Regions from separate parts of the Streptomyces cyclosori genome, predicted to be linked through region 2. Evidence: riboswitches for the same ligand, from Rfam matches in the RefSeq annotation. Region 2 holds a riboswitch; each other region holds the start of a gene.
What was found. A riboswitch is a leader RNA that binds a small molecule or an ion and turns the genes downstream of it on or off. The one in region 2 is predicted to bind cobalamin.
Positions count from the first base shown of each region.

Region 1: it holds a riboswitch for cobalamin, as region 2 does, so the genes downstream of both, AB5J87_RS02230 ((2Fe-2S) ferredoxin domain-containing protein) here and AB5J87_RS12150 (ribonucleoside-diphosphate reductase subunit alpha) in region 2, are expected to answer to the same signal.
Region 3: it holds a riboswitch for cobalamin, as region 2 does, so the genes downstream of both, AB5J87_RS26940 (cobalamin biosynthesis protein) here and AB5J87_RS12150 (ribonucleoside-diphosphate reductase subunit alpha) in region 2, are expected to answer to the same signal.
Region 4: it holds a riboswitch for cobalamin, as region 2 does, so the genes downstream of both, AB5J87_RS35120 (CoA-acylating methylmalonate-semialdehyde dehydrogenase) here and AB5J87_RS12150 (ribonucleoside-diphosphate reductase subunit alpha) in region 2, are expected to answer to the same signal.

Region 1 is NZ_CP163520.1:503,935-511,542, forward strand. Features, by position in the region: gene AB5J87_RS02215 (DUF6328 family protein) at 1-118, opposite strand, end outside; gene AB5J87_RS02220 (glutamate--cysteine ligase) at 274-1,368, shown strand; gene AB5J87_RS02225 (hydrophobic protein) at 1,570-1,731, opposite strand; gene AB5J87_RS02230 ((2Fe-2S) ferredoxin domain-containing protein) at 1,956-2,348, opposite strand; cobalamin riboswitch at 2,409-2,535, opposite strand; gene AB5J87_RS02235 (sensor histidine kinase) at 2,622-3,761, opposite strand; gene AB5J87_RS02240 (response regulator) at 3,758-4,453, opposite strand; gene AB5J87_RS02245 (SDR family oxidoreductase) at 4,713-5,453, shown strand; gene AB5J87_RS02250 (RNA polymerase sigma-70 factor) at 5,458-6,372, opposite strand; gene AB5J87_RS02255 (MAB_1171c family putative transporter) at 6,336-7,608, opposite strand, start outside.
Region 2 is NZ_CP163520.1:2,754,118-2,761,725, reverse strand. Features, by position in the region: gene AB5J87_RS12150 (ribonucleoside-diphosphate reductase subunit alpha) at 1-1,899, opposite strand, end outside; cobalamin riboswitch at 2,030-2,172, opposite strand; gene mctP (monocarboxylate uptake permease MctP) at 2,303-3,934, opposite strand; gene AB5J87_RS12140 (DUF3311 domain-containing protein) at 3,931-4,185, opposite strand; gene AB5J87_RS12135 (GntR family transcriptional regulator) at 4,374-5,138, opposite strand; gene AB5J87_RS12130 (extracellular solute-binding protein) at 5,423-6,709, shown strand; gene AB5J87_RS12125 (carbohydrate ABC transporter permease) at 6,790-7,608, shown strand, end outside.
Region 3 is NZ_CP163520.1:6,096,130-6,103,737, reverse strand. Features, by position in the region: gene AB5J87_RS26965 (hypothetical protein) at 1-14, opposite strand, end outside; gene AB5J87_RS26960 (alpha/beta hydrolase) at 133-1,257, opposite strand; gene AB5J87_RS26955 (class II aldolase/adducin family protein) at 1,313-1,990, opposite strand; gene AB5J87_RS26950 (anion permease) at 2,200-3,471, shown strand; gene AB5J87_RS26945 (hypothetical protein) at 3,500-3,724, shown strand; cobalamin riboswitch at 3,834-3,976, shown strand; gene AB5J87_RS26940 (cobalamin biosynthesis protein) at 4,085-5,014, shown strand; gene AB5J87_RS26935 (cobyric acid synthase) at 5,011-6,519, shown strand; gene cobN (cobaltochelatase subunit CobN) at 6,516-7,608, shown strand, end outside.
Region 4 is NZ_CP163520.1:7,967,114-7,974,721, reverse strand. Features, by position in the region: gene AB5J87_RS35130 (winged helix-turn-helix transcriptional regulator) at 1-264, opposite strand, end outside; gene AB5J87_RS35125 (SDR family NAD(P)-dependent oxidoreductase) at 358-1,107, shown strand; cobalamin riboswitch at 1,291-1,462, shown strand; gene AB5J87_RS35120 (CoA-acylating methylmalonate-semialdehyde dehydrogenase) at 1,654-3,153, shown strand; gene AB5J87_RS35115 (acyl-CoA dehydrogenase family protein) at 3,159-4,304, shown strand; gene AB5J87_RS35110 (enoyl-CoA hydratase/isomerase family protein) at 4,301-5,386, shown strand; gene mmsB (3-hydroxyisobutyrate dehydrogenase) at 5,383-6,285, shown strand; gene AB5J87_RS35100 (enoyl-CoA hydratase) at 6,282-7,058, shown strand; gene AB5J87_RS35095 (helix-turn-helix domain-containing protein) at 7,204-7,608, shown strand, end outside.

The sequences.
Region 1 (7,608 bases), 2.3 Mb from region 2:
CCGTCTGGGCGACCCTCACCTCCTGGATGAGATCGCCCCACTTGCGGTCGGCCCGTCCTTCGGCGGTCTCGTCGCGTCCTTCGTCGGCCCGGCCCGCCCCGTCGTCGTCCTCGTTCATCGTGCTCTCCTGACACTCCGCGGCGCGCCCGCGTGGCGGACCGCTCCGGGGTGTGCGGGCCGCCCCGCACCGGTACCCGCCCGCGCGCGGCGCAATCGGGGGGAGCCGCCCGCGCCCCGCCGGTTCGCGCGGTGGTGGCGGGGTACACGCTGGTCATGCTCACGTTTGGGGTCGAAGAAGAATATTTGCTGGTGGACCCCGTCACGGGTCACCCGGTCCCTCGCTCGGAGGACGTGCGCGAAGCTGCGGGTCTGGGGCTGGCGGCCACAGACCGGGAAGTGCAGCCCGAACTGCTCATGGCTCAGGTGGAGGTCGCCACTCCGGTCTGCCTGACCCTGGAGGAACTGGGCGGCCATCTGGTGCGTCTGCGGCACGTCGTGGGGGCCGCCGCCCAGCGCATGGGATGCCGGCTGGCGGCCGTCGCCGCCGCGCCGGTGGTGGACGGCAAGCCCGTCCCCATCACCCCGTACCCCCGCTATCTGGCCATGCGTACGGCCGCGGGGCGGCTGGTCGACGAACAGCTGATCAACGGCATGCACGTGCACGTCGGGGTGCCGGACCGCGAGGTGGGCGTGGCCGTGCTCAACCGGATCCGGGTCTGGCTGCCCACGCTGCTGGCCATGTCGGCCAACTCCCCGCTGGCCAACGGCCACGACACGGGGTTCGCCAGCTGGCGCACCCTCGTCTTCGGCCGCTGGCCGGTCAGCGGCCCCCCGCCCCGGTTCGACGGTCTGCGCGACTACGAGACCCGCTCGGAGGCGCTGGTCACCGCGGGCGCCGCCCTCGACCACGGCCAGCTGTACTGGCACGCCCGGCTGTCGGACCGGTACCCCACCGTCGAGGTGCGCTGTCTGGACGTACAGCTGCGGGTGGACGACGCGGTGCTGCTGGCCGGGCTCGTCCGGGCGCTGGTGGCCACCGCCATCCGTGAGCAGAAGGACGCCGAACCCCTGCCCAGCTGTCCGGGGGAGCTGCTCCAGGCCGCCACGTGGCTGGCCGCCCGGGACGGTCTGAACGGGATGCTGGTCGCCCCGGCCGGGCAGCTGAGCAGCTGCGGTGACGTGCTGTACCTGCTGACCCAGCACCTCGGCCCCGCCCTGGACGCCCTGGGCGACGCCCGGGAGGTCGATGCCCTGCTCCACCGGCTGCTGCGCCAGGGCACGGGCGCGGGCCGTCAGCGCGAGGCCCTGGCCGCGGGGGGAATTCCCGCGGTGATCGACCTCATCACGACCCAGAGCCTGCCGAACTGAAGCCGGAACCGGCCATGTTGGGAGCGTCCGGCAGAGCGGTCGATCGGCATTCGGCCCGGACCTTTCCCGAGATTCCCTCCGGGAAATGTCCAAAGCGGGACGAGGAAATTCGCGACTGGGTCGCGCAATGGCGCGGAAAGGGCCGCCCGGGCTCTCGCCCGGGCGGCCCCGCGTATCCGTGGTGCGAACCACCGGATCGCCCTACCAGCGGTACCAGCGACCACTTCCGCCCTTGGGCCGGGCCACGAAGCCGATGAGCCACAGCACCAGAACGACGATCGCGACCCACCACAGGATCTTGACGGCGAAGCCGACACCGAAAAGGATCAGCGCCAGCAGAAGCACGAGAAGCAATGGAACCATGGAAATCAACCTCCAGCTTTCCAGGTTCCCCCTTTTCCGGCCCCCATGCATTCGTCCCCGGAATTGCCGGGGCGCCCGCCCAGCGCGCGGTTCCGCGGGCCGTGGTGATCACCGGCAGCCGCGCGGCGGCCGGTCGCCGACTCGTTCGCCCCGCCGGGGTTCATGAGTTTCGCGCCGGAGCTGTTGGGTTTCAGCTCACGGTCATGGGCGACCGCCGGGCGGGCTCAGCGGGCCCTGCGGGGCGGGGTGAAGGTGTAGAGGTCGAGGATGTCGGGGCAGGGGGCGACACCGGGTCCGCCCGCCCGTACCCAGTCGATGATGTCCTCGGCCGCGTCCGGGTCGTTGACCAGGCCGAGCCAGACCGGCCGGGCCCCGGCGACGCGGGCGGCGCTCGACGGCTGGACGACGATCACATTGGCCTGCTCGCAGACGTCCAGACAGGCCGAGACGCGTACGGGCGCGCCCTCGGCCAGCCGCGCCTTCTGCCGCGCGTGGTCGACCCCGGGCACCTTGGCGGTCCCGCAGCAGCAGTCCCGGCACACCACGATCCGGCACGGGGCCGCATCGGCGGCGGTCCCGCCGCCGCGTCCGGGTTGGCGCTGTCGCCCCTCGGGCATGCCGCTCACGCTCCTCCTCCGGGGAGATCCGCCCCGGTCTGGGTCAAGGAGGCGACGGGTGAGTCTCCTGGCTCCCGGGTCTTCGCTCCCCCCGTCCTTCCCGCCCGGCTGGGGCAGTGGTCCGTTCGGGGTTCGCTCGCCGGTCACAGTGGCGGGACCGCGCCGGATTTCCACCGGCTTCCTCGTTCCGCGTCGCCTTGTCGTGGCGCATCGTCGCACGTCCGGGGCGTGGCGGGTCAAGTCGTGCGGGTGGTGCCGCAGGGAGGTGCGGAGTCACGCCGGGCGCAGCGGGAGCGTGGCCGTGACCAGGAATCCGCCCTCGCGCGTCGCACCGGCCGTGAAGAACCCGCCGAGGAGGTGGACGCGTTCGCTCAGCCCGACCAGACCGTGGCCGCCGCTCGGCAGGTCCAGCGGATCGGCGCCGCGGTCGGCCGGGCCGTTGCGGACCTCCAGGGCCAGTTCGGCGTCCCGGCACCGCACGCGGACGTCCACCCGCGCGCCCGGCGCGTGCTTGCGGACGTTGGTCAGGGCCTCCTGGACGATGCGGTAGGCGGCCCGTTCGACCGCCTCCGGGCACTGGGCGCAGGCCCGTTGGTCGATCTCGGCCGTGATGTCGAGCGCGCTGTCGGCGACGAGCCGGTCCAGGTCGGCCAGGCGTGGCTGCGGGGTCAGCTCGCCCCGGCCGCCGCCCGCCGCGCGCAGGACGCCCACCATGTGGCGCAGCTCCTCCAGGGTGCGCACCGACAGGGTGCGGATCGTGGCCGCGATGTCCCGTGCCGAGGGATCGGCCGTGCTCGTCCGCAGGGCTCCCGCCTGGAGGCTGATCAGGCTCACCTGGTGGGCGACGACGTCGTGCATCTCCCGGGCCAGCCGGGCCCGTTCGGTGTCCAGGACGTGCTCGGCCAGCAGCCGGTCGCTCTCGGCCCGGCTGGCGGTGAGTTCGCCGAGCCGGGCCGCCAGCTCGTGGCGCACCGCGTGCAGCCGACCGAGCGCCAGCGCCGCCACGGGCGCGCCCACCAGGACCTCCAGCCACCCTTCCTGGGCGAGGCGGCGGCTGACCTCGTCGGCGGTCAGCGGGTGGGGCAGGAAGTAGGCGAGGGCGTTGAGCAGGGTGCACACCACCAGCAGGCCGGGCTTCGGACGCAGGTAGGAGAGGGTGTAGAGGGCGATCAGTCCGGCCAGCCAGGCATTGTCCAAGTACGTTCCGGGCAGCGTCAGCACGAGCACGGCGACCGGGTGGCGCAGCCGGGCGAGGAGTACGAACGCCGCGGCCAGCGGGGCGACGCGGTCCGTGGCGGTGTACCCCTCGTCGCCGATGAAGGTGTCCGCGACCGCCAGCGCGACGGGGCCCAGCAGCACCCACGCCCGCCGGGCCCGGGGCGAGGACGTCCACCGCGCCAGGTGCGGCCTCATGCCGGACCGCTCGGCGGGGTCCTGGTCAGGCCCGCGCGTTCGGCGACCACGGCCGCCTGGACGCGGTTGACTCCGCCGAGCTTGCCGAGGATGACGCTGACGTGGTCCTTCACCGTGCCGTGCGCCAGGTGCATGCGCTCGGCGATGGCGGGGTTGGACAGCCCGAGGCCGAGCAGGGCCAGTACTTCCTGCTCCCGGGGGGTGAGCCGGGCGACGGCGTCGGCGGCTTCCCGCGCGCCGTCGCTGCCCACCACGTAGCCGCTCACCACGGCCCGCGCGACGGACGGGTCCAGGGTGCTGCCCCCGGCGGCGAGATCGCGGACGGCCTGGGTGAGCTGTTCCGGCTCGGTGTCCTTGAGGAGGAATCCGACCGCGCCCTCCCGCAGTGCGGTGGCCAGGTACTCGTCGGTGTCGAAGGTGGTCAGCATGCTGACGGCGGGCATCCGCGGACCGAGCGCCTCCGTGAGCCCGCGCAGCACGGTCAGACCGTCCACGTCCGGCATCCGGATGTCCAGCATGACCACGTCGGGGAGGTGCGCGACCACCGTGTCGACGGCCTCCCCGCCGCCGCACTCCGCCACCACCTCGATGTCGGGTGCCGAGCCGAGCAGCAGACGCAGCCCCGACCGGACGAGGTACTCGTCGTCGACGATGACGACACGGATCGCGTCGTCTCGCTGGTCGGGCTCCACACGCCGACCCTAGGGCGGACGGGCCGGAACCGCCCGCCGGGCCGGGGCGCGTTACTCCGGCCGGTGCGCGCGACCCCGCGGGCCGGTGCCGGGCCGCACCCCTCCTCGGCTCGACGCCATCCCTGACCGGCCCTCCCGCCCGCGCTGTCACAGACGTGCGGGCTGCCTTGTCTCGTTGGTGTACGTGCTTCACGCACCGGCCCGGCGGCTGTCGCCGGGCCGGGCGGAAGCCGGATCGACGAACGGAACGGAGACCGTGATGAAGATCGTGGTTGTCGGCGGTACGGGGCTCATCGGCTCGCAGGTGGTGGCGCTGCTGCGCGAGCGCGGGCACGAGGTCGTGGCCGCGTCCCCCTCCACGGGTGTCGACGCCTTCACCGGTGCGGGCCTGGCCGACGCCCTCACCGGCGCGGACGTGGTCGTGGACGTGTCGAACTCCCCCTCCTTCGAGGACGGGCCCGCGCTCGACTTCTTCACCCGCTCGGCGCGGAACCTGTTCGAGGCCGAGGGCGCGGCGGGCGTGCGCCACCACGTGGTCCTGTCGATCGTCGGCGTCGACCGGGTGCCCGACTACGGCTACTACCGCGCCAAGGTCGCCCAGGAGGAGGCCCTGCGCGCGAGCGGCATCCCCTACAGCATCGTGCGCGCCACCCAGTTCTTCGAGTTCATCGCTCCCGTGATGGACATGTCCACCCAGGACGGCCGGGTGCGGCTGCCGTCCGCGCGGCTGCGTCCGATCGCCTCCGCGGACGTCGCCGCGGCGGTCGCCGAGGCCGCGCAGGGCGCGCCGTCCGGCGCGGTGCGCGAGATCGCGGGTCCGGACGTCCTCGGGCTCCCCCGGCTCGGTGAGATCACCCTGGCGGCGAAGCCGGACGGCCGGACGGTCGTCGTGGACGAGACGGTCGGACCGTTCGCCGGCATGCCGGAGGGCGTGCTGGTGGGCGGCGACTCCGCGCACACCTCGGCGACCGGCTACGAGGAGTGGCTGAAGCGGAACTGACCGGCTAAGGACGGGCGGTGGGCCGATGGGCCGACCGCTCGTACGCCCGGAGCTTGTCGGGGGCCAGCACCCAGTAGAGCCGGTCGATGCCGTCCGCTCCCAGCGTGACGCCCACCAGGGCGACGGTGACGCCGTTCTGAATGAGCGTCAGGCTGGGGCGGCCGTTGGCCTGCGCCACCCGGTACTCGGCGCCGGGGAAGAACTTCTTGGCGAAGGCGCTGACCCTGGCCACCCGTTCGGGCCCGACGACCACCAGCCGGGCCACCCCGCGCATGCCGTTGCCGTCCGCGTAGGCGACGGCGTCGGCCGAGAGCACGCTTTCGAGCGCCGCGAGGTCACCGTCCCGCGCCGCCGCGACGAACGCTTCGAGCAGCCGCCGGTGCTGGGCGGTGTCGACGGGGCCGCGCCGCTCGGCGGCGAGGCGCTTGCGGGCGCGGCTGACGATCTGCCGCACATTGGCCTGGCTGAGCTCCAGCATGTCGGCGATCTCGGCGTACGCGTAGTCGAACGCCTCCCGCAGCACATAGGCCGCCCGCTCCACGGGGTTGAGCTTCTCCAGGACGAGGAGGACGGCCAGCTCCAGCGCCTCGCCGCGCTCGGCGCCGAGGTGGGGGTCCAGGCTGGTGTCGACGGGTTCGGGCAGCCACGGCCCCACGTACGCCTCGCGCCGGACCCGCGCCGACCGGGCCACGTTGATCGCCAGCCGGGTGGTGACCGTGGCCAGGAACGCGCCGGGGTCGAGCACCGCGCCCCGGTCGGCGTCCTGCCAGCGCAGCCACACGTCCTGCACCACGTCCTCGGCCTCGGCGACGCTGCCCAGGACGCGGTAGGCGATGCCGAACAGCCGGGGCCGCAGCCGCTGGAACGCCCCCGCCGCCGCGTTCAGTGAGCCGTCGGTGAGCCGCTGTCGCTCGTCCATGGTGCCGCTGCCTCCGCGGGTCGGCCGTCGTGCGCTCGTACGGGCGCCCCTTCGGCGCGGGGGCGGCCCGCTCGCGGTGATCCTACGGCGGCCCCGCCCTCCCTCCCGGCCGTGCCGGCTCCGTCGGCGAGGTGGTGTCTGACCTGGTGGCGGACCCGGGCCACGGCCGCCGAGCGGGCGAAGTCCTCGGCGACGGCCACCAGCCAGGCCGTCTCCGCGTCCAGGTCCTGGCGGGGGCGGCGGCCGGGCGGGGCCGGGGCGGCCCGGGTGAAGCGGAAGCCGTGGGAGGCGGCCTCGATGGCCACCGCGAGGTTGACCGCTTCCACGGTGGCGGCCGGGGGCCCGGTGCGGCGGCCGGTCCCGGCGGGCGCCCACTCCTCCACCGGCGGCGGGAAGTGCGGGCGCAGCGCGAGGTGCGCGTCGTGGATCTCGATGACCCGGCGGTAGCGGGCGAACTGCACGTCGCGGGGCAGCAGTCGGCGTATCCGGCCGGGTCTGCTCAGGGCGATGCCCGGCAGTGCCCGGTGCAGTTCCTCCCAGAGCGGGCCCAGCCGCAGGTACGCGCGGTAGGCGAGCCAGCGGCGGCGCAGCGCGGTCACGTACCGGGCGCAGAGCGCGGCCATGGTCCCGCAGAGGATGAGCGCCAGGCACAGCGCGCCGAGCGCGGCCGACGGCAGGTCCTCGTTGGTGCCCTGGCGGCCGGTGCCGAGGACGGCCACGATGTCGCTGACGGTCCACGCCGACCACACCAGGCCGACGGCGGCGGACGCCGAGTAGAGGCGCAGGGCGGTGCGCAGCGGGCCGGGTTCCAGACCGGCGGCGTGGCGGACCATGCCGAGCAGGAAGACGCTCACGCTCCACTCGCCGTAGACCAGGAAGACGAGGTCGTATCCGGCCATGGCGGCCCGCGCGGCCGTGCCCGGATAGCTGCCCTCCTCGGCGCCGGGGCCCTGTGCGAGGGCGAAGAGCAGGGCGCTCGCGCCGAGCAGGGCGAGGATCACGGCGAGGGGGCGGCGGCTGCGGCGCGGCTCGCCGGTGCGGATGGATTCGGCGAGCTGGGCGAGGAAGTACAGGGCGAGGAGGCGCAGTTCGTCGCCGAGCAGGACGTCAAGGCCGGGGAACGGCGGCAGGCCGCGCAGCAGCCGGCCGGCGGCGGGGGCGGCCAGCACCAGGGCGGCGGCCAGGCAGAGGCCGAACGCCCGCAGGTCGCGGACCGGCGGGTTGATCCGGAACGCG
Region 2 (7,608 bases):
GTTGGAGACCTGCGGCTCGATGCACTCGTAGACACCGGCGATGGAGGCGATGGTCGCGGTCGGGGCGATCGCGAGCAGCAGCGAGTTGCGCATGCCGGTCGTGGCGATCCGCTCGCGCAGCGCCGCCCAGCGCTCCGGCCAGTTCAGCTCGACGTCGTAGTGGTCGGGGTGGAGCACGCCGCGCGCGGTGCGGGTCTTGTCCCACGCGGGCAGCGGGCCCGACCGCTCGGCGAGGTCGCAGGACGCCTCGTACGCGGTGAGCATGATGCGCTCGGCCAGCCGGGTGGAGAGCGCCTTCGCCTCGGGGGAGTCGAAGGGCAGGCGCAGCTTGAAGAAGACGTCCTGCAGACCCATCGCGCCCAGGCCCACCGGACGCCACTTGGCGTTGGAGCGGCCGGCCTGCTCGGTCGGGTAGAAGTTGATGTCGACGACCCGGTCGAGGAAGGTCACGGCGGTGCGGACGGTCTCGTCCAGCCGCTTCCAGTCGATCTCGCCGGAGGCCAGCACGAAGGAGCCGAGGTTGACCGAGCCGAGGTTGCAGACGGCCGTCTCGCCGTCGTCGGTGACCTCCAGGATCTCGGTGCACAGGTTGGAGGAGTGGACCGTGTGGCCCGGCTCCGCCGTCTGGTTGGCGGTCCGGTTGGAGGCGTCCTTGAAGGTCATCCAGCCGTTGCCGGTCTGCGCCAGGGTGCGCATCATCCGGCCGTACAGGTCCCGCGCCGGCATGGTCTTCTGGGCCAGACCGGCCGCCTCGGCCCTGCGGTAGGCGGCGTCGAACTCGTCGCCCCACAGGTCGACCAGCTCGGGCACGTCGGCGGGGGAGAACAGCGACCAGGTGCCGTCCGCGTCCACCCGGCGCATGAACTCGTCCGGGATCCAGTGCGCCAGGTTCAGGTTGTGGGTGCGCCGGGCGTCCTCGCCCGTGTTGTCCCGCAGCTCCAGGAACTCCTCGATGTCGGAGTGCCAGGTCTCCAGGTAGACCGCCGCCGCGCCCTTGCGCCGACCGCCCTGGTTGACCGCCGCCACGGAGGCGTCCAGCGTCTTCAGGAACGGCACGATGCCGTTGGAGTGCCCGTTGGTGCCCCGGATGAGGGAGCCGCGCGAGCGGATGCGGGAGTAGGAGAGGCCGATGCCGCCCGCGTGCTTGGAGAGCCGCGCCACCTGGTGGTAGCGGTCGTAGATCGAGTCCAGTTCGTCCTGCGGGGAATCCAGCAGGTAGCAGCTGGACATCTGCGGGTGGCGGGTGCCGGAGTTGAAGAGCGTGGGGGAGGACGGCAGGTAGTCCAGCCGGCTCATCAGCCCGTACAGCGAGGCGACCTCGTCGAGCGCGCGCGCCGAGTCGTCCTCGGCCAGGCCCGCCGCGACCCGGAGCATGAAGTGCTGCGGGGTCTCGATGACCTTGCGGGTGATCGGGTGGCGCAGCAGGTAGCGGGAGTAGAGGGTGCGCAGGCCGAAGTAGCCGAAGCGGTCGTCGGCGCCGTCGGCGAGGGAGGCGTCGACCAAGGCGTCCAGCCGGGCCGCGTGCAGCGCGACGAAGTCGGCGGTGCGGTCGGCGATCAGGCCCTCGGTGTGGCCGACGGCGACGGACCGGGCGAAGGAGACCGAACCCTGGGTCGCGGCCTCCTCGGCGATCGTGATCGTCAGCAGCCGGGCGGCCAGACGGGAGTACGCCGGGTCCTCGGAGATGAGGCCGGCGGCGGCCTCGGTGGCCAGCCCACGCAGCTCCGCCTCGTCCGAGCGCGCGTTCCGGCCGCGCAGCGCGGCGGCGGCGACACGGCCGGGGTCGGTGTCCGGCAGATCGGCGGTGAGGTCGGTCAGGGTCCGCAGCAGGGCGGTCCCGGGGGCGTCCGCCTGCTCGTCGGCGATCGCTGAAGCGGGATCCGCAGGGGCGATGGTCACGTGGGGGCACTCCTCGCTCGGCACGGGGCCTTGGGGGAGGGTGCGGGCACACGAACACACCCCATCGGGGGTACGTCGCGTCCACCTGCCCATTCCGCGAGGCCCGGACGTCTGGGCACCCGGACCGGATGGCCCAGGGTGCGCTGTCGGCAGGACCTCGGACTGAACAAAGTGCGCGTATGCACACCAGTACACCGTTGCGGGACAGTTCCGGATTTGCACCGGATTCCCCTGCGTCGACAGCGATGACGAGCATACATCTTGTGCCGGGTTCCGACTCCACCCCCACATGTTGTGTCGCGGTGAAATCATCGCGTGGCAGAGCGTCAACTCGCCTTCCCGGAACGCGACAACGGGCCGCCGGGATTCCCGGCGGCCCGTGTGCGTTCGGTGAAGGGTCGGCTCAGTGCGCGGAGCCCGCCGTCGCCGGGGGCAGCTCGGTCTGTACGCCGGGCTCGCCGGCGTCCGCCGTGTAGTCCTCCGGGGAGGTCTCGTCGACGCCGTCGGGGGCCTTCAGGGCCCGCAGGGCGACCGTGAGGACGACGGTGACGGCGACGTTCAGGACGAACGCGGTGAGGCCGATGTAGCCGATCTCACCGATGCCCGGGATCTCCTTGGAGCTGCCGCCGAAGTGCTTCTGGGTGGGGGAGGCCACCCCGTACGCGGCGAGCGTGCCGTAGAGCATGCCGGCCGCCCAGCCCGCGAGCAGCGCCCAGCGGTGGAACCAGCGGGTGAACAGACCGCCGACCAGCGCCGGGAAGGTCTGCAGGATCCAGATGCCGCCGAGCAGCTGGAAGTTGATCGCGACCGTCTTGTCCATGGTCAGGACGAAGACCAGGGCGCCCACCTTCACCAGGAGCGAGACGAACTTGGAGACCTGGGCCTCCTGCTTCGGCGTGGCGTCCGGCTTGATGAAGTCCTTGTAGATGTTGCGGGTGAACAGGTTCGCGGCTGCGATCGACATGATCGCCGCCGGGACGAGCGCGCCGATGCCGATCGCCGCGAAGGCCACGCCCGCGAACCAGTCCGGGAACATGTCCTCGAACAGCTGCGGGATCGCCAGCTGGCCGTTCTTGACCTTGACCCCGGCCGCGATCGCCATGAAGCCGAGCAGCGCGAGCAGCCCCAGCATCAGGGAGTACAGGGGCAGGATCGTGGTGTTGCGGCGGATGACGTTGCGGCTGCGGGAGGAGAGGGTCGCCGTGATCGAGTGCGGGTACATGAAGAGCGCCAGCGCCGAGCCGAGGGCGAGCGTGGCGTACGTCCACTGGCCCGCTTCACCGGGCACCAGCGCGCCCGTGGGCTTCCCGGCCGCGTTGGGCGTCTCGAACTTGTGGCGGGCCGCGGCGAAGATGTCGTGGAAGCCGCCGAGCTTGATCGGGATGTAGATGATCGCCACCAGGATGACGATGTAGATCAGCGTGTCCTTCACGAACGCGATCAGTGCGGGGGCGCGCAGCCCCGAGGAGTAGGTGTACGCGGCGAGCACCGCGAAGGCGATCAGCAGCGGCAGGTCCTTGACGAACCAGTTGCCGGAGCCGCCGATGCCCATCACGTCCAGCACCGCCTGGATGCCGACCAGTTGGAGCGCGATGTACGGCATGGTGGCCAGGATGCCGGTGACCGCGACCGCCAGCGACAGGCTCTTGGAGCCGAACCGGCCGCGCACGAAGTCCGAGGTCGTCACATAGCCGTGCTTGTGCGAGACCGACCACAGGCGGGGCAGGAAGGTGAAGATCAGCGGATAGACGAGGATGGTGTAGGGCACCGCGAAGAACCCGGCCGCACCCGCCGCGTACACCGCCGCCGGGACCGCGACGAAGGTGTACGCCGTGTAGAGGTCGCCGCCGAGCAGGAACCAGGTGACCCAGGTGCCGAACGAGCGCCCGCCCAGGCCCCACTCGTCCAGGCTGTGCTCGTTCTCGGCCCGGCGCCAGCGGGCGGCCAGGAAGCCGATGACCGTGACGGCCAGGAAGAAGAAGATGAAGACGCCGAGCGCGACGCCGTTGACACCGTCGCCAGCTGCGAGAGTCACTTGCCCTCACCCGCCTTGCGGCCCTGCTGGTCGCGCTGCCACAGCTTGTACGCGAGCATGGTGAGCGCGGTCGAGATGACCACCCACAGCATCTGGTACCAGTAGAAGAACGGGATCCCGGCGAGGGCCGGGTCGGCCTTCGCGTACGAACCGACCCAGAGCATCGCCACGAAGGGCGCGATCAGACAGATCGCGATGACCACGCGCACCGGCGTGATCACCGCTCTCCGCACTTGCGTTGTGTCCGGCATGGTGGCTGCGTCCCCTCACTGTGCTCACCTGTTGTAATGCGCACGAAATCTAGGGGACGGGGACCCGTCACGGAACCCCTGTACCGGATACCGGACGTCGCCCGGCGCGTCGTCCGGGGCGTCGGCCGGGGCCGTCCGGTCGGTTCGGCCCGATCGGCCCGATCGGTCCGTTCTTCCGAGCGGGCCGATCAGTCCGTCGGCCGCTTGAGCCGGGCCACGAACTTGTAGCGGTCGCCCCGGTAGACCGAGCGCACCCACTCCACCGGTTCGCCGTCGCCGTCCAGCGAGTGGCGGGAGAGCATCAGCATCGGCAGGCCCACGTCCGTGCCGAGCAGCCCGGCCTCGCGGGGGGTGGCCAGGGACGTCTCGATGGTCTCCTCGGCCTCGGCGAGCCGCACCCCGTACACCTCGTTCAGGGCGGTGTAGAGAGAGGTGTACTTGACGAGCGAGCGGCGCAGCGCGGGGAAGCGCTTGGCCGACAGATGGGTCGTCTCGATCGCCATCGGCTCGCCGCTCGCCAGCCGCAGCCGCTCGATGCGCAGCACCCGGCCGCCGGCCGCGATGTCGAGCAGCCCGGCCAGGGTGTCGTCGGCGGTGACGTAGCCGATGTCCAGCAGCTGGGAGGTGGGCTCCAGACCCTGGGCGCGCATGTCCTCGGTGTAGGAGGTCAGTTGGAGCGCCTGGGAGACCTTGGGCTTGGCGACGAAGGTGCCCTTGCCCTGGATGCGCTCCAGGCGGCCCTCGACCACCAGCTCCTGGAGGGCCTGGCGCACGGTGGTGCGGGAGGTGTCGAACTCGGCGGCCAGGGTGCGCTCGGGCGGCACCGGGGTGCCGGGCGGCAGGGTCTCCGTCATGTCCAGCAGATGCCGCTTGAGGCGGTAGTACTTGGGCACGCGTGCGGTGCGGGCGCCGGCCCCCGCCTCCGTCTCCGTGCCGCTCCCGTCGGTGCCCATGGCCCGCCTTCCCGAGTGCTGCGCTGCTGCCGTCACCGGCTCCTCCGTCTGTCGCGGCTCACATGGTGGCACGTACCGGTCACGGGTCGTCTCTCTCCTCTAGGTGTCGGTCCGATAACGGACGCGACAGCCCTTCTTATACACCCTTGACACCCCTAAAGGTCTAGGCCAAGCTCCCGGTACTGGTCTAAACCATTAAAGACCAGGTCCCAGCCCCACAGGCAGTACACGTCGTATGTCTTCGCGGTGGGCGGGGGGTTGCAGCATCCCTTGAGGAGGATGGCGTGAAGCGCAAGCTCATCGCGGCGATCGGCGTCGCGGGCATCATGGTCGGCGTCGCGGCGTGTGGCGGGTCGGACGACAAGAAGGACGACGGCAAGGGCGGCGCGGACGCCAAGCAGCTGACCGTCTGGCTCACCGTGGACGCGCAGAAGAACTGGCCGGACCTGGTCAAGGCCGCCGACGACGCGATCATCGCCAAGCACCCCGGCCTGAAGATCAACCACGAGTACTACGGCTGGCCGGACAAGAACGCCAAGCTCGACGCGGTGCTCGCCACCGACAAGGCCCCCGACGTGGTCGAGATGGGCAACACCGAGATGCTCGCCTACTCGGTCAAGGGCGCGTTCGCCGAGATCGACCCGTCGAAGTTCGACAACTCCTCCGCCTGGCTCGACGGTCTCAAGGCGTCGGTCACCTACGACGGCAAGACCTACGGCGTCCCCTACTACGCGGGTGGCCGCACGGCGACCTGGCGCAAGGACATCGCCGCCGACGCCGGCGTCACCGCCGTGCCGAAGACGTACGCCGAGCTCACCGGCGACCTGGACAAGATCCAGGCGAAGAAGGGCGACAAGTTCAGCGCCTGGTACCAGCCGAGCCGTGACTGGTACGCGGCCATGTCGTACGTGTACGACGCCGGCGGCTCCATCGCCAAGGAGGACGGCGGCAAGTTCAAGGCGAACCTGTCCTCGCCGGAGTCCCTCAAGGGCCTGACCGAGTACAAGAACATCCTCGACAAGTACATGCACGGCGACAAGACGAAGGACGAGGCCGACCGCCCGATCGTCTACGGCCAGGGCAAGTCCGCGCTGATCTTCAGCGCCGCCTGGGAGGGCGGCAGCGCCGCGCTCCCCGAGAACGACAAGGTCGGCAAGCTCGCCGACAAGCTCGAGTCCTTCGTGATGCCCGGCCCGTCCGGCAAGGCCATGCCCGTCTTCCTCGGCGGCTCGGACCTCGCCATCCCGGTCAAGTCCAAGGCGTCGGCGCTGGCCGGCGAGTGGATCAACGCCTTCACCGGCACCCAGGGCCAGAAGGGCCTGATCGCCAAGCAGAACCTGCCCAACAACAAGACGGACCTCGCGCCGCTGAAGTCGGACCCGAAGACCGCCGTCGCGGCCACCGCGGCCGAGTCCAGCTGGTTCGTGCCCATGGCGCCGGGCTGGGGCCAGGTCGAGAAGGCCAAGGTCCTCCAGGACATGCTCCAGGCCATCGGCACCGGCAAGAAGTCGGTCGAGCAGGCCGCCAAGGACGCGGACACCGCGATCGACAAGGTCATCAACACCAAGTGACCTGTGGGCGAGGGCCCCGTCGGAACAGCGACGGGGCCCTCGCCCGGCCAGTACCGGAGAGGGACCGCTAGGAGCGCGCGATGAGTGCCGCAGAGACAACCACCGCCAAGGTGCCGCCGGCGCGGCGCGAACCACAACCGGGCACGGGCCCCGCGGAGCCGGGCAAGCCGGGCAGAAAGCGCTCGCGGGGGCAGGCGGCGGTGCCGTGGGCACTGCTGGCCCCCTGCATCCTGGTGCTCGCCCTCGTCCTGGGCTATCCGCTGGTGCGCCTGGTCACCCTGTCCTTCCAGAAGTTCGGCCAGCCGCAGCTGTGGGGCTTCAAGGACCCGGAGTCGGTCGGCTTCGACAACTTCACCAAGGTCCTGAGCGACAACGAGTTCTGGACCGTCGTCGTCCGCACCGTGGTGTTCGCCTTCACCGCGGTCGTGCTGACCATGGTGCTCGGCATGCTGATAGCCCTGCTGCTCCAGCGGGTCTCCGGCTGGGTCAAGACCCTGGTCAACATCGCCCTGGTGGCGAGCTGGGGCATGCCCATCGTCGTCGCCATCACCATCTTCAAGTGGATGTTCGACACCGACTTCGGCGTACTGAACTGGCTGCTCAGCCAGTTGCCCGGGGTCGACATGATCGGCCACAACTGGTTCGCCAGCGGCACCCAGGGCCTCACCGTCATCATGCTGCTGGTCGTCTGGGGCGCGGTGCCGTTCGTCGTCATCACCCTGAGCGCGGGCCTCACCCAGGTCCCCAAGGAGCTCGAAGAGGCCGCGCGGCTCGACGGCGCCGGCTCCTGGGGCGTCTTCCGGCACGTCACGCTGCCGATCCTCAAGCCGATCATCGTGATGCTGGCGACCCTCTCGGTCATCTGGGACATGGGCGTCTTCCCGCAGGTCTTCGTGATG
Region 3 (7,608 bases), 3.3 Mb from region 2:
GAGTCTCGCGGCAACTTCTCTTCAGGCTTCCGGGACGTCACGGGTGCAGTCTTCCCGCTGACGGGCCGAAAGCCCAAACGGAATGCGGTCCGCTGGTTCCGGGGGGCCGGGAAAGGTGCCCGGCCGTCCCTCCTACATCAGGGGCGTCAGGAAGCGCCGCAGTGCCTCCTCGTACCTGGCGGGGTCCGCGTTCCACATCGAGGCGTGCGGGGCCTGCGGGACGGTGTGCAGGGTGACCAGGTCGGGGCGGCGGGCCGCGAGGGCGCGGGTGGGGTGCCAGGGGGCCAGGGTGTCGTCGGGGCCGTGGAAGACCAGGGCCGGCACGCGCAGGGCGGCCGGGTCGACCGCCTCGCGCAGGTGGTCGCCGTGCGGGCCGGTGCGGCCCTGGGCGGCCCGTACGGCGAGCGGCAGCAGGGCGGCCGGGGCCCCGTTGGCGACGGCGAGGGCGCGCAGGGTGCCTTCCCAGTCGAGGACCGGCGAGTCCAGGACGACGCCCGCGACGCGGTCGCGCAGCGCCGAGCCGGTGGTGGTGTGCAGCGCCATGGTGGCGCCGGTGGACCAGCCGTGCAGGATGACGCGCCGGGCGCCGCGCCGGACCGCGTAGCGGACGGCGGCGTCCAGGTCGCGCCACTCGGAGTCGCCGAGGTGGGCGAGGCCGTCGGGCGAGCGGGGCGCGCCCTCGTCGCCCCGGTAGGCGGGGACGAGGACGGGGAGGCGGTGGCGGTGCAGGAAGCCCGCGATGTTCAGCGCGTGCTCGCGGGTGGTGCCGATGCCGTGCACGGCGATGACCCAGGTGTCCCGGACGCCCTCCACCAGCCAGGCGGGCAGCGAGCCCAGTTCGGACGGGATCTCCACGTCCTCGTAGGACAGGCCGAGGGTGGCGGGGGTGCCGCGGTGGATCTGCGGGGTGAGCCGGACCCGGTCCCCCGCCGCCGGGGTGCCTTCGGTGACCCGTTCCAGGCGGCGCACCACGGTGTCGGCCGGGTGCGGCGCGTCCTCGACGACGGGTCCGACCACGGCGTGGATGCCGGGGCCCTCGATCGCGTACACGCCGGGGCGTTGCGCGGCCAGGCAGCGGGTCAGGGTGATCCGGCCGGGCGCGGTGGCGTGCACGGTGAGTTCGGGGTCGGCGGGCAGGGGGCGGCCCGGCGGCGCCTTGAGGGCGGCGTCGCTCGCGTACCGTCCGGCGGCCACCGCTGCCGCGCCGACGCCGATGAGTGTGGTGACGGCCGCTGCCGTCGCTGTTGCCGGGCGCACCGCTCCAGTGTGGGCAGCCGTCGCGCGCGCGGCCAGTGGACGGGGTCCTACCGGGTCACTCCCCCGGCCCGGCCCCGGGCTGTCCGTACCCCCGGAACTGCTCGGCGGCCCGGTCCAGGTCGGCCGGGGAGAGCAGGGAGGGGGTGCGGCCGGGGATCGCGGAGGCGGTGAGCCAGAGGCGGCACATCCACTCCAGCTGGGCGGTGCGGTCGTACGCCTCGGAGAGGGTGGTTCCGTAAGTGATCGTTCCGTGGTTGCGCAGCAGGCAGGCGGTGCGGCCCTCCAGTGCGCGCACCATGTTTCGCGCCAGTTCCTCGGTGCCGTACAGCGCGTACGGCGCGACCTGGACCGGACCACCGAGGGCGGCGGTCATGTAGTGGACCGGCGGCAGCTCGTCGACCAGGGTGGAGACGGCGGTGGCGTGCACGGCGTGGGTGTGGACGACGGCGCGGGCGGCGGTGTTCGCGTGCACGGCGAGGTGCACGGGCAGCTCGCTGGTGGGGCGGAGCGTGCCGGTCACCTGGCGGCCGGTGAGGTCGACGGCGACGGTGTCGTCGGGGCCGAGGCGGTCGTAGGGGACGCCGCTCGGGGTGACCAGGACGAGGTCGCCCACGCGTACCGAGACGTTGCCGGAGGTGCCCACGACCAGGCCCTCCTCGGCGGTGCGGCGCGCGGTGGCGGTCAGTTCGGCCCAGGCGGCGGCGATCGTTTCGCGGTCGTTCGGCTCTCCCATGGGGCGATCCTCGCAGGCCGTGCGGCGGGCGCCAGAGGGTGACCAGTATCTCTTTCTCTGGGGCATTTGAACGCTTGAAGGCGTTTGTCAGGGCCTGCACACCGCAAAAAGCGGTCAGATACACCGCAGGGCCGGACCCAGTTCACCTTCCGTTCATCCAGGTTACTTACGTTCATCGCAACACTGACGTCGAACGATTGCCTGGGTAAATGGAACACATCACGCTGCTGCTCGCCATTGTGGTCGTGACAGCTCTAGTGTTCGATTTCACGAACGGTTTCCATGACACCGCCAACGCGATGGCCACCACCATCTCGACCGGCGCACTGAAGCCCAAAGCCGCGGTGGCCATGTCCGCCGCGCTCAACCTGGTCGGCGCGTTCCTGTCGGTGGAGGTCGCCAAGACGATCTCCGGCGGGATCGTCAACGAAAAGGGCATCAGAACCGAAGTGATCTTCGCGGCCCTGGTCGGCGCCATCCTGTGGAACCTGGTGACCTGGCTGCTCGGTCTGCCGTCCAGCTCGTCCCACGCCCTGTTCGGCGGTCTGATCGGCGCGGCCGTGATGTCGGCCGGCTGGTCCTCGGTCAACGGCTCCACCGTCGTCACCAAGGTGCTGCTGCCCGCCGTCGCCGCCCCGATCGTCGCGGGCGTCGCCTCGATGCTGGCGACCCGCCTCACGTACCGGATCAACCGCAACACGGACGAGAAGGCCACCGCCAAGGGCTACCGGGCCGGACAGATCGCCTCCGCCGGTCTCGTCTCGCTCGCCCACGGCACCAACGACGCGCAGAAGACCATGGGCATCATCACCCTGGCCCTGGTCACCGGCGGTGTGCTGCACCCGGGCGCCAACCCCCCGATGTGGGTCATCGTCTCGGCCGGCCTGGCCATCGCCATGGGCACCTACCTCGGCGGCTGGCGCATCATCCGCACCATGGGCAAGGGCCTGACCGAGCTGGCGCCGCCGCAGGGCTTCGCCGCCCAGTCCGGTGCCGCCACCGTCATCCTGGCCTCCTCGCACCTCGGCTTCTCCCTCTCCACCACCCAGGTCTGCTCCGGCTCCGTCATGGGCGCGGGTCTGGGCCGCAAGGGCGGTGTGGTCCGCTGGTCCACCGCGACCCGGATGTTCGTGGCGTGGGGCCTGACCCTGCCGGCCGCCGGTCTGGTGGGCGCGGGCGCCGAGTTCCTCACCGGCCAGGGCACCTGGGGCGTCGTCCTCGTGGCGATCCTGCTGGTCGCGGGCTCCGGCTTCATCTGGAAGCTGTCGCGCCGCGAGCCGGTCGACCACAACGACGTCACCGCCGCTCCCGCCGCCACCGAGACCCCGGCCGAGCCCGCGGGCGTGGTGACCACCGCCATGGCCGCCGTCACCCCGCCCCCGACCGCCGCCGCCGTGGCCGTGGCCGCCGACCTGACGGCGACCATCGCGGCCCCGGCCCCGGTGGCCCCCGCCGACCCGCCCCGCCCGGCCACGGTCTGACGGCCGCCGCGCACCCGAAGGAATCGTCATGCACATCGACTGGGCAGCTCTCGGCACCGTCTTCGGTGTCAGCCTCATCGTCACCGTCGGCCTGGTGGGCCTGTTCACCGTCGGCATCGTCGGACTCAGCAAGCAGCAGTCCGCGGCGGCCGGCAAGGGCAACGTCACGGTGGCCCGCACCACCGCCTACCTCTGCTTCGCGCTCTGCGCTGCGGCCGTCGCGTACGGCATCAACCTGATCGTCGGCAAGTAGCGCCGCACGCGTCGCACGCACCACCGGAACCGCCCCGCGGCACGGCCGCGGGGCGGTTCTCTGTGTGCCCCAACACACTCTCCCGTCGCAGGTCAGCAGCGAGTTGACGGGCGTTCCCCGGCGTGGTGGACTGCCCGAGCCATTTACGGCGGCAGAAGAGGAAGCCGGTGCGAATCCGGCGCGGTCCCGCCACTGTCACCGGGGAAGCATCCCCGTGAGCCAGGAACTCTCACCGCCGGTCGACGTCGTACCAGGGCGCGGACACCCTGAGTGAGGACACACCGCCATGCGCGCCTGCCAGTTCTCGGCACCCCCCACCCGTACCGGAGTTCCTCGCGGCGTTGCGAAGGGCTGACCCCGATGCGTGCCGACCGCACCTTCGCGTACGGCGCCACCGCCGGGCTCCTCGGTGACCTGCTCCTCGGCGACCCGCGCCGGGGCCACCCGGTCGCGGCGTTCGGCCGGGCCGCCGCCGCCGTCGAGCGCGCGCTGTGGCGCGACCACCGGGGCTGGGGCGCGCTGCACACCGCCGTGTGCGCCGGGGGCGCCGCGGGCGCCGCACTGCTCGCCACGCGCGCGGTGCGCGGCCGGCCGGCCGCCTCCGCCGCCCTGACCGCCGCCGCCACCTGGGCCGTCGTCGGCGGCACCTCGCTCGGCCGGGAGGCCCGCGCGATCGGCGCCGCCCTCGACGCGGGGGACGTCGAGGCGGCCCGCGCGCGGCTGCCCCATCTGTGCGGGCGCGACCCGCAGACCCTGGACGCGCCCGGCATCGCGCGCGCCGTCGTCGAGTCCGTCGCCGAGAACACCTCCGACGCCGTGGTCGGCGCCCTGGTGTGGGGGGCGCTCGCGGGGGTGCCCGGCCTGGTGGCGTTCCGCGCCGTCAACACCCTGGACGCGATGGTCGGCCACCGCTCGCCGCGCCACCTGCGCTACGGCTGGGCCTCGGCGCGCCTGGACGACGTGGCGGGCTGGCCCGGCGCCCGGCTCACCGCCGCCCTCGCGGTGGCCGCCGGGGGCTCCCCGCGCGCGGCCACGCGCGCGTGGCGGGCGGACGCGGCCAAGCACCCGAGCCCCAACGCGGGCCCGGTGGAAGCGTCGTTCGCGGGTGCGCTCGGCGTCCGGCTGGGCGGCACGCTCTCGTACGGCGGACGGGTCGAGCACCGGCCCGTCCTCAACGGCCCAGGCCGGGCCGTCGAGGTCGGTGACATCGAACGAGCGGTGCGGCTGTCGCGGCGGGTGGGCTGGCTGGCCCTGGGCGTCGCTGTCGCGGTGAGGAAGGTACGTACATGAGCGGCGGTCTGCTGATCGCGGGCACCACGTCCGACGCCGGGAAGAGCGTCGTCACCGCGGGCATCTGCCGGTGGCTGGTGCGCCAGGGCGTGAAGGTGGCGCCGTTCAAGGGACAGAACATGTCCCTCAACTCGTTCGTCACGCGCGAGGGCGCGGAGATCGGCCGGGCGCAGGCGATGCAGGCGCAGGCGGCGCGCGTCGAGCCGTCCGCGCTGATGAACCCCGTGCTGCTCAAGCCGGGGAGCGACCGTTCGAGCCAGGTCGTGCTCATGGGCCGGCCGGTGGGCGAACTGAGCGCCCGCGGCTACCACGGCGGACGCCAGGAAGCACTCCTGGGCACCGTTCTGGACTGTCTGGAGCGGCTGCGGGGCACATATGACGCCGTGATCTGCGAAGGGGCGGGCAGCCCGGCCGAGATCAATCTGCGGCGCACCGACATCGTGAACATGGGCATCGCGCGGGCGGCGAAACTGCCGGTCGTGGTGGTCGGCGACATCGACCGGGGCGGGGTGTTCGCCTCGTTCTTCGGCACGACCGCGCTGCTCAGCCCGGAGGACCAGGCCCTGGTGGCGGGGTACATGGTCAACAAGTTCCGCGGCGACGTCACGCTCCTGGAACCGGGCATCGACATGCTGCACGGCCTCACCGGGCGGCACACGTACGGGATCCTGCCGTACGCGCACGGGCTCGGCATCGACGAGGAGGACGGGCTGCGGGTCTCGCTGCGCGGCACCGTGCGCGAGTCCGTGGTGGCGCCGCCGGTCGGCGAGGACGTGCTGCGCGTGGCGGTCTGCGCGGTGCCGCTGATGTCCAACTTCACCGATGTCGACGCGCTCGCCGCCGAGCCGGGCGTGGTCGTGCGGTTCGTGGACCGGCCCGAGGAGCTCGTCGACGCGGATCTGGTCGTCGTGCCGGGAACCCGGGGCACGGTCCGGGCGTTGGAGTGGCTGAGGGAACGGGGGCTGGCGCGGGAGCTGGCGCGCAGGGCGGCCGAGGGGCGTCCGGTGCTGGGGATCTGCGGCGGGTTCCAGGTGCTCGCAGAGCACATCGAGGACGAGGTCGAGTCGCGGGCGGGCTCCGTGACGGGTCTCGGACTGCTGCCCGTGCGGGTGCGGTTCGCGGCCGAGAAGACACTTGCACGGCCGACCGGTGAGGCGCTGGGCGAGCGCGTGGAGGGATACGAGATCCACCACGGCGTCGCCGAAGTGCTGGGCGGGGAAGCCTTCTTGGACGGATGCCGGGTCGGTGCGGTCTGGGGGACGCACTGGCACGGGTCACTTGAGAGCGACGGATTCAGGCGGCGGTTCCTGGAGCGGGTCGCGAGCGCCACCGGACGGCGTTTCGTGCCCGCCCCCGACACGTCGTTCGGTGCGCTGCGCGAGGAGCAGCTGGACCGCCTCGGGGACCTCATCGAAGAACACGCGGACACGGACGCCCTCATGCGGCTCATCGAGCAGGGGGCTCCGGTCGGACTTCCCTTCATCGCACCAGGAGCGCCCGCATGAGCACTGTGCTGTTGCTGTCGACCGCCGACACCGACCTCCTGGCGGCCCGGGCCTCCGGGGCGCCCTACCGGATCGGCAACCCGACCCGTCTCGACGTGGCCGAGGAGCTGCCCGCCCTGCTCGACGGGGCGGCCGTCGCCGTGGTGCGCCTGCTCGGCGGCAAGCGCGCCTGGGAGGACGGGCTGGCGGCGCTGCGGGCCGCCGGGATCCCCACCGTGCTGCTGGGCGGGGAGTCGGTGCCGGACGCCGAGCTGATGGCCGAGTCGTCGGTGCCCGCCGGTGTGGTCGCCGAGGCCCTGCGCTATCTGGTGGAGGGCGGCCCGGGCAATCTGGTGGAGCTGGCCCGCTTCCTCTCCGACACCGTGCTGCTGACCGGCGTCGGCTTCGCCGAGCCGCAGCCGATGCCCGAGTGGGGCGTGCACGGCAGGCGCGCGCGGCTCGCGGACCGGCCGACCGTGGGCGTGCTCTTCTACCGCGCGCACGAGCTGTCCGGCAACACCGCGTTCGTCGACGTCCTGTGCGACAGCATCGAGGCCCACGGCGCCAACGCCCTTCCGGTGTACGTGGGTTCGCTGCGCGGTGCCGAGCCCGCGCTGTACGAGACGCTGGGCCGGGCCGACGCGCTGGTCGCCACCGTCCTGGCGGCGGGCGGCGCCACCGCCGCGCGGGCCAGTGCGGGCGGCGACGAGGACGCCTGGGACATCGGCGCCCTGGCCGAGCTGGACGTGCCGGTGCTGCAAGGGCTCTGCCTCACCTCCGCCAAGGCCGTCTGGGAGGCGTCGAACGCGGCGGTCTCCCCCATGGACGCGGCGATGCAGGTGGCCATCCCCGAGTTCGACGGCCGGCTGATCACGGTCCCGTTCTCCTTCAAGGAACAGGGCCCGGACGAGGTGCCGGTCTATGTCGCCGACCCCGAGCGGGCCTCCCGGGTCGCCGGGATCGCGGTGCGCCACGCCCGGCTCAGGCACAAGCCCAACGCGGAGAAGAGGATCGCGCTGGTCTTCACCGCCTACCCCACCAAGCACTCCCGGGTGGGCAACGCGGTGGGCCTGGACACCCCCGCCTCCGCCGTCCGCGTCCTGGACGCCC
Region 4 (7,608 bases), 5.2 Mb from region 2:
GGGCGGGTTGGTGGGTGCGACCTCGCGGTCGACGAGCCCGGCCCGGGCCAGCGCCTTGAGGTTCTGCGACAGCATCTTCTGGCTTATGCCACCCACTCGTTGGTGCAGCTGCGCGAAGCGGTGCGGGCCCGCGATGAGGGCCGAGATGATCAGCGTCGCCCAGCGGCTCGTCGTCTGATCCATGATCGGCCGGAGCACGCACTTGTTGTCGAAGGTGTCGTGGGCCAGGAGTCGGGCGGCCGTCGCGACCTGCTCAGTTTCCATCACGTCATCAGGTTACAAAAAAGTACGTACTTCCCCGCAGTAAGCACCTTTCCTACGGTGACTTTCACCAGCACCAACGTTCAAGGAGCCACTGTGAGCAGCAACAACACGCGTACGGCGATCGTCACCGGTGCGTCGAAGGGTCTCGGCGCGGGGATCGCCAAGGCGCTGGCGGGGAGCGGCGCGGCCGTCGTGGTCAACTACCGCGAGGACGCGGCGGGCGCCGAGCGGGTCGTCGCGGACATCGCCGCCAAGGGCGGCCGGGCCATCGCGGTCCGGGCGGACGTGACCCGCGGTGACGACGTGCGCGAACTGTTCGACCGTGCGCGCGAGGAGTACGGGCCGGTCGACGTGCTCGTGAACAACGCGGCGGTCGTCACGTTCGCACCGCTGTCGCACATCACCGAGGAAGAGTTCCAGCGTGAGATGAACACGAACCTGCTGGGCCCGATCCTCACCACCCAGGCCCTGGCCGCGCAGGACGACATCGACGCCGCGTCCATCATCAACGTCTCGACGGCGGGCACCCTCACCCACCCGTCGTACGCCTCGCTGTATGTCGCGTCCAAGAGCGCCGTCAACGCGTTCACCATCGTCGCGGCCAAGGAGCTGGGCCCGCGCGGCATCCGGGTCAACGCGATCATGCCCGGCCCCTCCGACACCGAGGGCAGCAGGGCGATGGGATTCCCGGGCTCGGCACAGGAAGCGCAGGCGATCGCCGACACTCCGCTGGGCCGCACGGGCACCCCGGAGGACTACGGCCCGCTGGTCGCCTTCCTGGCTTCCGACGACGCCCGCTGGATCACCGGAGACGTCATCCTCGCCTCCGGCGGCATGCGCTGACGCTTCGTCAGTCACGGGCCCGCCGGCGGCCCGGACCCCAAGGGGCGCGTCCGGCCAGGTCAGCGGCGCGCCCGGGGCCCGCAACGATGCCGGTGGCCGCCGGGAGGAGGGAGACGATGCGCGTGGTCCGGCTGTAGGCGCGTCAGGGAAGCTCTGGACTTACTAGGACGTCCAACTATATCTTCGGGGAAGTAGGTCCGCGGTGCAGGGAAGCCGGTGTGAATCCGGCACGGTCCCGCCACTGTGACCGGGGAGTGTGCTGCCATCCACACGCCACTGACGAGGTCTGTCGGGAAGGCGGGCGGCACATGGTGATCCGGGAGTCAGGATACCGGCCGCGGATGTTCCGTGTTGTCCACGAGGATGGAGCAGACACGCATGGCACCGGTTTGTACCCACGACCCTGGTGATCCGGCGGAGCGCGCACACACCACGTCCGCGCGCTCGTAGTTCTCACGGCCCGCCGCAGCGGCGCACCCCGATCCGGGTGCCGTCCGCCGGCCAGCCGTGCCATCCCCGGAGCCGACCTGACGAGAGCAGGCATCCATGGTCCGAGAACTCACCCACTTCATCGGCGGAAAGCACACCACCGGCACGTCCGGGCTCTTCTCCGACGTCCACGACCCGAACACCGGCGCCGTCCAGGCCCGCGTCCCGCTGGCCGGGCGCGCCGACACCGAGGCGGCGATCGCCAACGCCGAGTCAGCGCAGGCCGATTGGGGCCAGTGGAACCCCCAGCGGCGCGCCCGCGTCCTGCTGCGCTTCCTCCAGCTCGTCGAGGGCGAGCGCGACGCGCTGGCCCGCCTGCTGTCGGCCGAGCACGGCAAGACGATCGCCGACGCCCACGGCGACCTGCAACGCGGCCTGGAGGTGGTCGAGTTCGCCGCGGGGATCCCGCACCTGCTCAAGGGCGAGTTCACCGACAACGCCGGCACCGGCATCGACGTGCACTCGCTGCGCGGCCCGCTCGGCGTGGTCGCCGGCATCACCCCGTTCAACTTCCCGGCGATGATCCCGCTCTGGAAGGCCGCCCCCGCCCTGGCCTGCGGCAACGCCTTCATCCTCAAGCCGTCCGAGCGCGATCCGTCCGTACCGCTGCGCCTCGCGGAGCTGTTCTTGGAGGCGGGCCTGCCGCCGGGCGTGCTGAACGTCGTCAACGGCGGCAAGGAAGCCGTCGACACGCTCCTGGAGGACCCGCGCGTCCAGGCCGTCGGCTTCGTCGGCTCCACCCCGATCGCCGCGCACATCTACGCCACCGCCGCCGCGCACGGCAAGCGCGCCCAGTGCTTCGGCGGCGCCAAGAACCACATGGTCGTGATGCCCGACGCCGACCTCGACCAGGCCGTGGACGCACTGATCGGCGCCGGATACGGCTCGGCGGGCGAGCGCTGCATGGCCATCTCCGTGGCCGTACCCGTGGGCGAGGAGACGGCGGACCGCCTGGTCACCGCCCTCAAGGACCGGATCGCCACCCTCAAGATCGGCCGCTCCGACGACCCGGAGGCGGACTTCGGTCCCCTGGTCAGCCGCGACGCCCTGGACCGGGTGAACCGCTACGTCGACATCGGGGTGAACGAGGGCGCCGAACTCGTCGTGGACGGGCGCGGGTTCACCCTGCCCGGTCACGAGAACGGCTACTTCGCGGGCGCCACCCTCTTCGACCGCGTCTCCCCGCAGATGCGCGTCTACCGCGAGGAGATCTTCGGCCCCGTACTCACCGTCGTGCGGGCCGCCGACTTCGAGGAGGCGCTGCGCCTGCCCAGCGAGCACCCGTACGGCAACGGTGTGGCCGTCTTCACCCGCGACGGGGACACCGCCCGCGAGTTCACCCGCCGGGTCAACACCGGCATGGTCGGCGTCAACGTCCCCATCCCGGTGCCCGTCGCGTACCACACCTTCGGCGGCTGGAAGCGGTCCGGGTTCGGGGACCTCAACCAGCACGGACCGGACTCGATCCGCTTCTACACCCGCACCAAGACCGTCACCTCGCGCTGGCCCTCCGGGGTCAAGGAGGGCGCGAGCTTCACCATCCCGACGATGGGGTGAGCGCCATGACCTCCACCCTCACCAAGGACCAGCTCGCCCTGGCCGAGGTCACCCTCGACTTCGCCCAGGAGCAGCTGGCCCCCCATGCCGTCGCCTGGGACCAGGACAAGCACTTCCCCATCGACGTCATCCAGCGGGCCGCCGCACTCGGGCTCGCCGGTGTGTACGTCCGCGAGGAGCACGGCGGTTCGGCCCTGTCCCGCAGCGACGGCGTCCTCGTCTTCGAGACGCTCGCGACGGGCTGCCCGTCCATCGCCGGGTACCTCTCCATCCACAACATGGTCGCCTGGATGATCGACCGCTACGGCGACGGCGCCCAGCGCGCCCGCTGGCTGCCCCACCTGTGCTCCGCGGCCACCCTGGGCAGCTACTGCCTGACCGAACCGGGCGCGGGTTCGGACGCCGCCGCGCTGTCCACCCGCGCCGAGCGGCAGGGCGACCACTACGTGCTGAGCGGCGTCAAGCAGTTCATCTCGGGGGCCGGGTCCGCCGGCCTCTATGTGGTCATGGCCCGCACCGGTGCACCGGGTCCGGGCGGCATCTCCGCGTTCGTCGTCGCACGCGAGGACCCGGGCGTCTCCTTCGGGCCCAACGAACGCAAGATGGGCTGGAACGCCCAGCCGACGCGCCAGGTGGTCCTCGACGGCGTCCGCGTCCCCGCCGACCGGCGGCTCGGCGCGGAGGGCGACGGGTTCCGCATCGCCATGAACGGCCTCAACGGCGGCCGGCTCGGCATCGCCGCCTGCTCGCTCGGCGGCGCCCAGAGCGCCCTCGACCGCTCGCTGACCCATCTGGCGGACCGCGAGGCGTTCGGCAGCCGACTGCTGGAGCGCCAGGCGCTCCAGTTCCGCCTGGCCGACATGGCCACCGAGCTGGCCGCCGCCCGGGCGCTGGTCCGCCAAGCCGCCGAAGCCCTGGACACGGGTGATCCGCTGGCTCCCCGCCTGTGCGCGATGGCCAAGCGGTTCGCCACCGACACCGGCTACGCGGTGGCCGACGCCGCGCTCCAACTGCACGGCGGTTACGGCTATTTGAGCGAGTACGGCATCGAGAAGATCGTCCGCGACCTGCGCGTCCACCAGATCCTCGAAGGCACCAACGAGGTCATGCGCGTGATCGTCGCGCGCGGACTGACGGAGACCCTGCGATGAACCACACCCCCCATCCCGCACACGACCACGTCCTGCTGCGGACCGAGGGCCACGCCGCCCACATCACCCTCAACCGCCCCAAGGCCCTCAACGCCCTGACCCATCCCATGGTGCTCCGGATCGATGAGGCGCTCTCGGCCTGGGCCGACGATCCCCGCGTCGCACAGGTCGTCATCGACGGCGCCGGCGAGCGGGGCCTGTGCGCGGGCGGCGACATCCGCGCGATCCACGAGGACGCCCGCACGGGCGGTACCGCCTCGGCGGACTTCTGGCGGGACGAGTACCGGCTCAACGCGCTCATCGCCCGCTACCCCAAACCGTACGTCGCCCTCATGGACGGCATCGTGATGGGCGGCGGAGTCGGCGTCTCGGCCCACGGCAGCGTCCGCATCGTCACCGAGCGGTCCAAGGTCGCGATGCCCGAGACCGGGATCGGCTTCGTCCCCGACGTCGGCGGTACGTATCTCCTCGCCCTGGCCCCCGGAGAACTCGGCACCCACCTCGCGTTGACCGGGGCTCCCGTGGGCGCCGCCGACGCGCTGCTGTGCGGGCTCGCCGACCATTTCGTACCGTCCTCGCAACTGCCGCCTCTCGTAAAGGATTTGAGCACCTCACCGGTGCACGACGTCCTGGAGCGGTACGTGACGCAGCCACCGCCCGGCACGCTCGACGCCGCCCGCGACTGGATCGACCACTGCTACGCCGCCGACACCGCCGAGGAGATCATCGAACGGCTGCGGGCCTCGGGCGTGCCCGCCGCCAAGGAGGCCGCCGACACCCTGCTGTCCAAGTCCCCCACGGCCGTCAAGGTCACCCTGGCCGCGCTCCGCCGGGCCCGCCACCTGGGACCGCTGGAGCGGGTGCTGGAGCAGGAGTACCGCGTCTCCTGCGCGGCGCTCGCCTCCGCCGACCTGGTGGAGGGCATCCGCGCCCAGGTCATCGACAAGGACCGCGACCCGCACTGGTCACCAGCCACGCTGGCGCACGTCACCCCCGCACACGTGGACCGCTACTTCGCCCCGCCCGGCACGCGCGAGCTCCGCCTCGACGCGATCGCCCCGTCCCAGGAGGTCGTCTGGTGAGCACCACCGTCGCGTTCATCGGCCTCGGCCACATGGGCGGCCCGATGGCCGCCCGCCTCGTCGAGGCCGGACACCGCGTCCTCGGCTTCGACCTCGTCCCCGCCCTGCTGGCCTCCGCCGCCGCGACCGGGGTCGAACCCGCGGCCTCTGCGGCGGAGGCCGCGGCCCGCGCCGACGTGGTGATCACCATGCTCCCCGCGGGCCACCACGTCCTCTCCCTCTACCGCGACCAGGGCCTGCTGGCCGCCGCCCGGCCGGGCACGCTGTTCGTGGACTGCTCCACCATCGACGTCGCCGACGCCCGGGCCGCGCACGAGGCCGTCGTCGCGGCCGGTCACCGGGGGCTGGACGCCCCCGTGTCCGGCGGGGTGGTGGGCGCGGAGGCGGGCACGCTCACCTTCATGGCGGGCGGCGACGACGCCGAGTTCGCCGCCGCCGAGCCGCTGCTCGCCGCCATGGGCAAGAAGGCCGTGCACTGCGGCGCGGCCGGTGCCGGACAGGCCGCGAAGATCTGCAACAACATGATCCTGGCCGTCTCGATGATCGGCGTCAGCGAAGCCTTCGTCCTCGCCGAGAGCCTGGGCCTCGACCACCAGGCCCTCTATGACGTCGCCTCCACCGCCTCCGGGCAGTGCTGGGCCCTCACCGTCAACTGCCCCGTGCCCGGCCCGGTCCCGGCCAGCCCCGCCAACCGCGACTACCGCCCCGGCTTCGCCGCCCCCTTGATGGCCAAGGACCTCGGCCTCGCCGCCAACGCCCTGCGGGCGGGCGACCTCCAGGCGCCCCTGGGCCTCAAGGCCGCCGAAATGTACGCGGCGTTCGCCGCGGCCGAGGGCGCCGACCTCGACTTCTCGGCCATCGTCCGCACCCTGCGACCTGAGAACGGAACCACCGCATGACCACCTACGAAACCGTCCTGCTGGAGCGCAAGGGGCGGGTGGCCCTCCTCACCCTCGACCGTCCCGAGGCCCTCAACGCCCTGAACCTGAAGGTCATGACCGAGGTCGTAGCCCTCACCGAGGAGCTCGACCGGGACCCGGACGTGGGCTGCATCGTCCTCACCGGCTCCGCGAAAGCCTTCGCGGCCGGCGCGGACATCAAGGAGATGCGCCCGCAGAGCTACATGGACATGTACCTCTCCGACTGGTTCACCGCCTGGGACCGCCTCGGCCAGCTCCGCACCCCCACCCTGGCCGCCGTCGCCGGATACGCCCTCGGCGGGGGCTGTGAACTCGCCATGCTCTGCGACATCCTCCTGGCCGCCGACACCGCCAAGTTCGGCCAGCCCGAGATCAAACTGGGTGTCATCCCCGGCATCGGCGGCTCCCAGCGCCTGACCCGTGCCGTCGGCAAGGCCAAGGCCATGGAGCTGTGTCTCACCGGCCGCACCATGGACGCCGCCGAGGCCGAACGCGCAGGGCTGGTCTCGCGGATCGTCCCCGCCGACGAGCTGCTCGCCGAGGCCCTCGCCGTCGCGACGACCGTCGCGGAGATGTCCAAGCCGGTCGCGATGATGGCCAAGGAGGCCGTCAACCGCGCCTTCGAAACCACCCTCACCGAGGGCGTCCGCTTCGAACGCCGCCTGTTCCACGCGGTGTTCGCCACCGCCGACCAGAAAGAGGGCATGTCCGCCTTCGTCGACAAACGCCCGCCGCACTTCACGCACGGCTGACCTGACCGTCGGCGTGCATGGCGGCGGGCCCGCCGGGCCTACGAAGCACGAGAGCCCCGCCCCCGGAAACAGGGACGGGGCTGTTCGTGTACCCACGGAGCCGACCGCAGGTACCGTTCTGGTGTCGAGTCAGAACGGAGCCAGTATGCACGCTCTACCCCATGACCACACCGGCGCGCGAATCAAACGTCTACGCCAGGAGCGCCACCTCACCCAGAGGGCCCTGGCGGACCTCTCCCTCATCCCGTACAGCACCCTGACCAAGACGGAACAGGGTGTCATCCCGGCTTCGCCGTACGTTGCCGGGGCCGTCGCCCGCGCCCTCGGCGTCGAGGTCGCCACCGTAACCGGCCAGCCGTACATGACCGAGCTTCGCGCCGACGAACTGGACGTGCTGATAAGGCCGATCCGCGAGGCCCTCGACGTCTACGACCTCGGAGTCGATCCGGACATCAGGCCCCGCGCACACCGGCTCCTGGCTGACGATGCCGAGGCACTCCTTGTTGCGGTGCGAGCGGGCGAGATCAAGCAGGTCGCAAGCCAGGTTCCC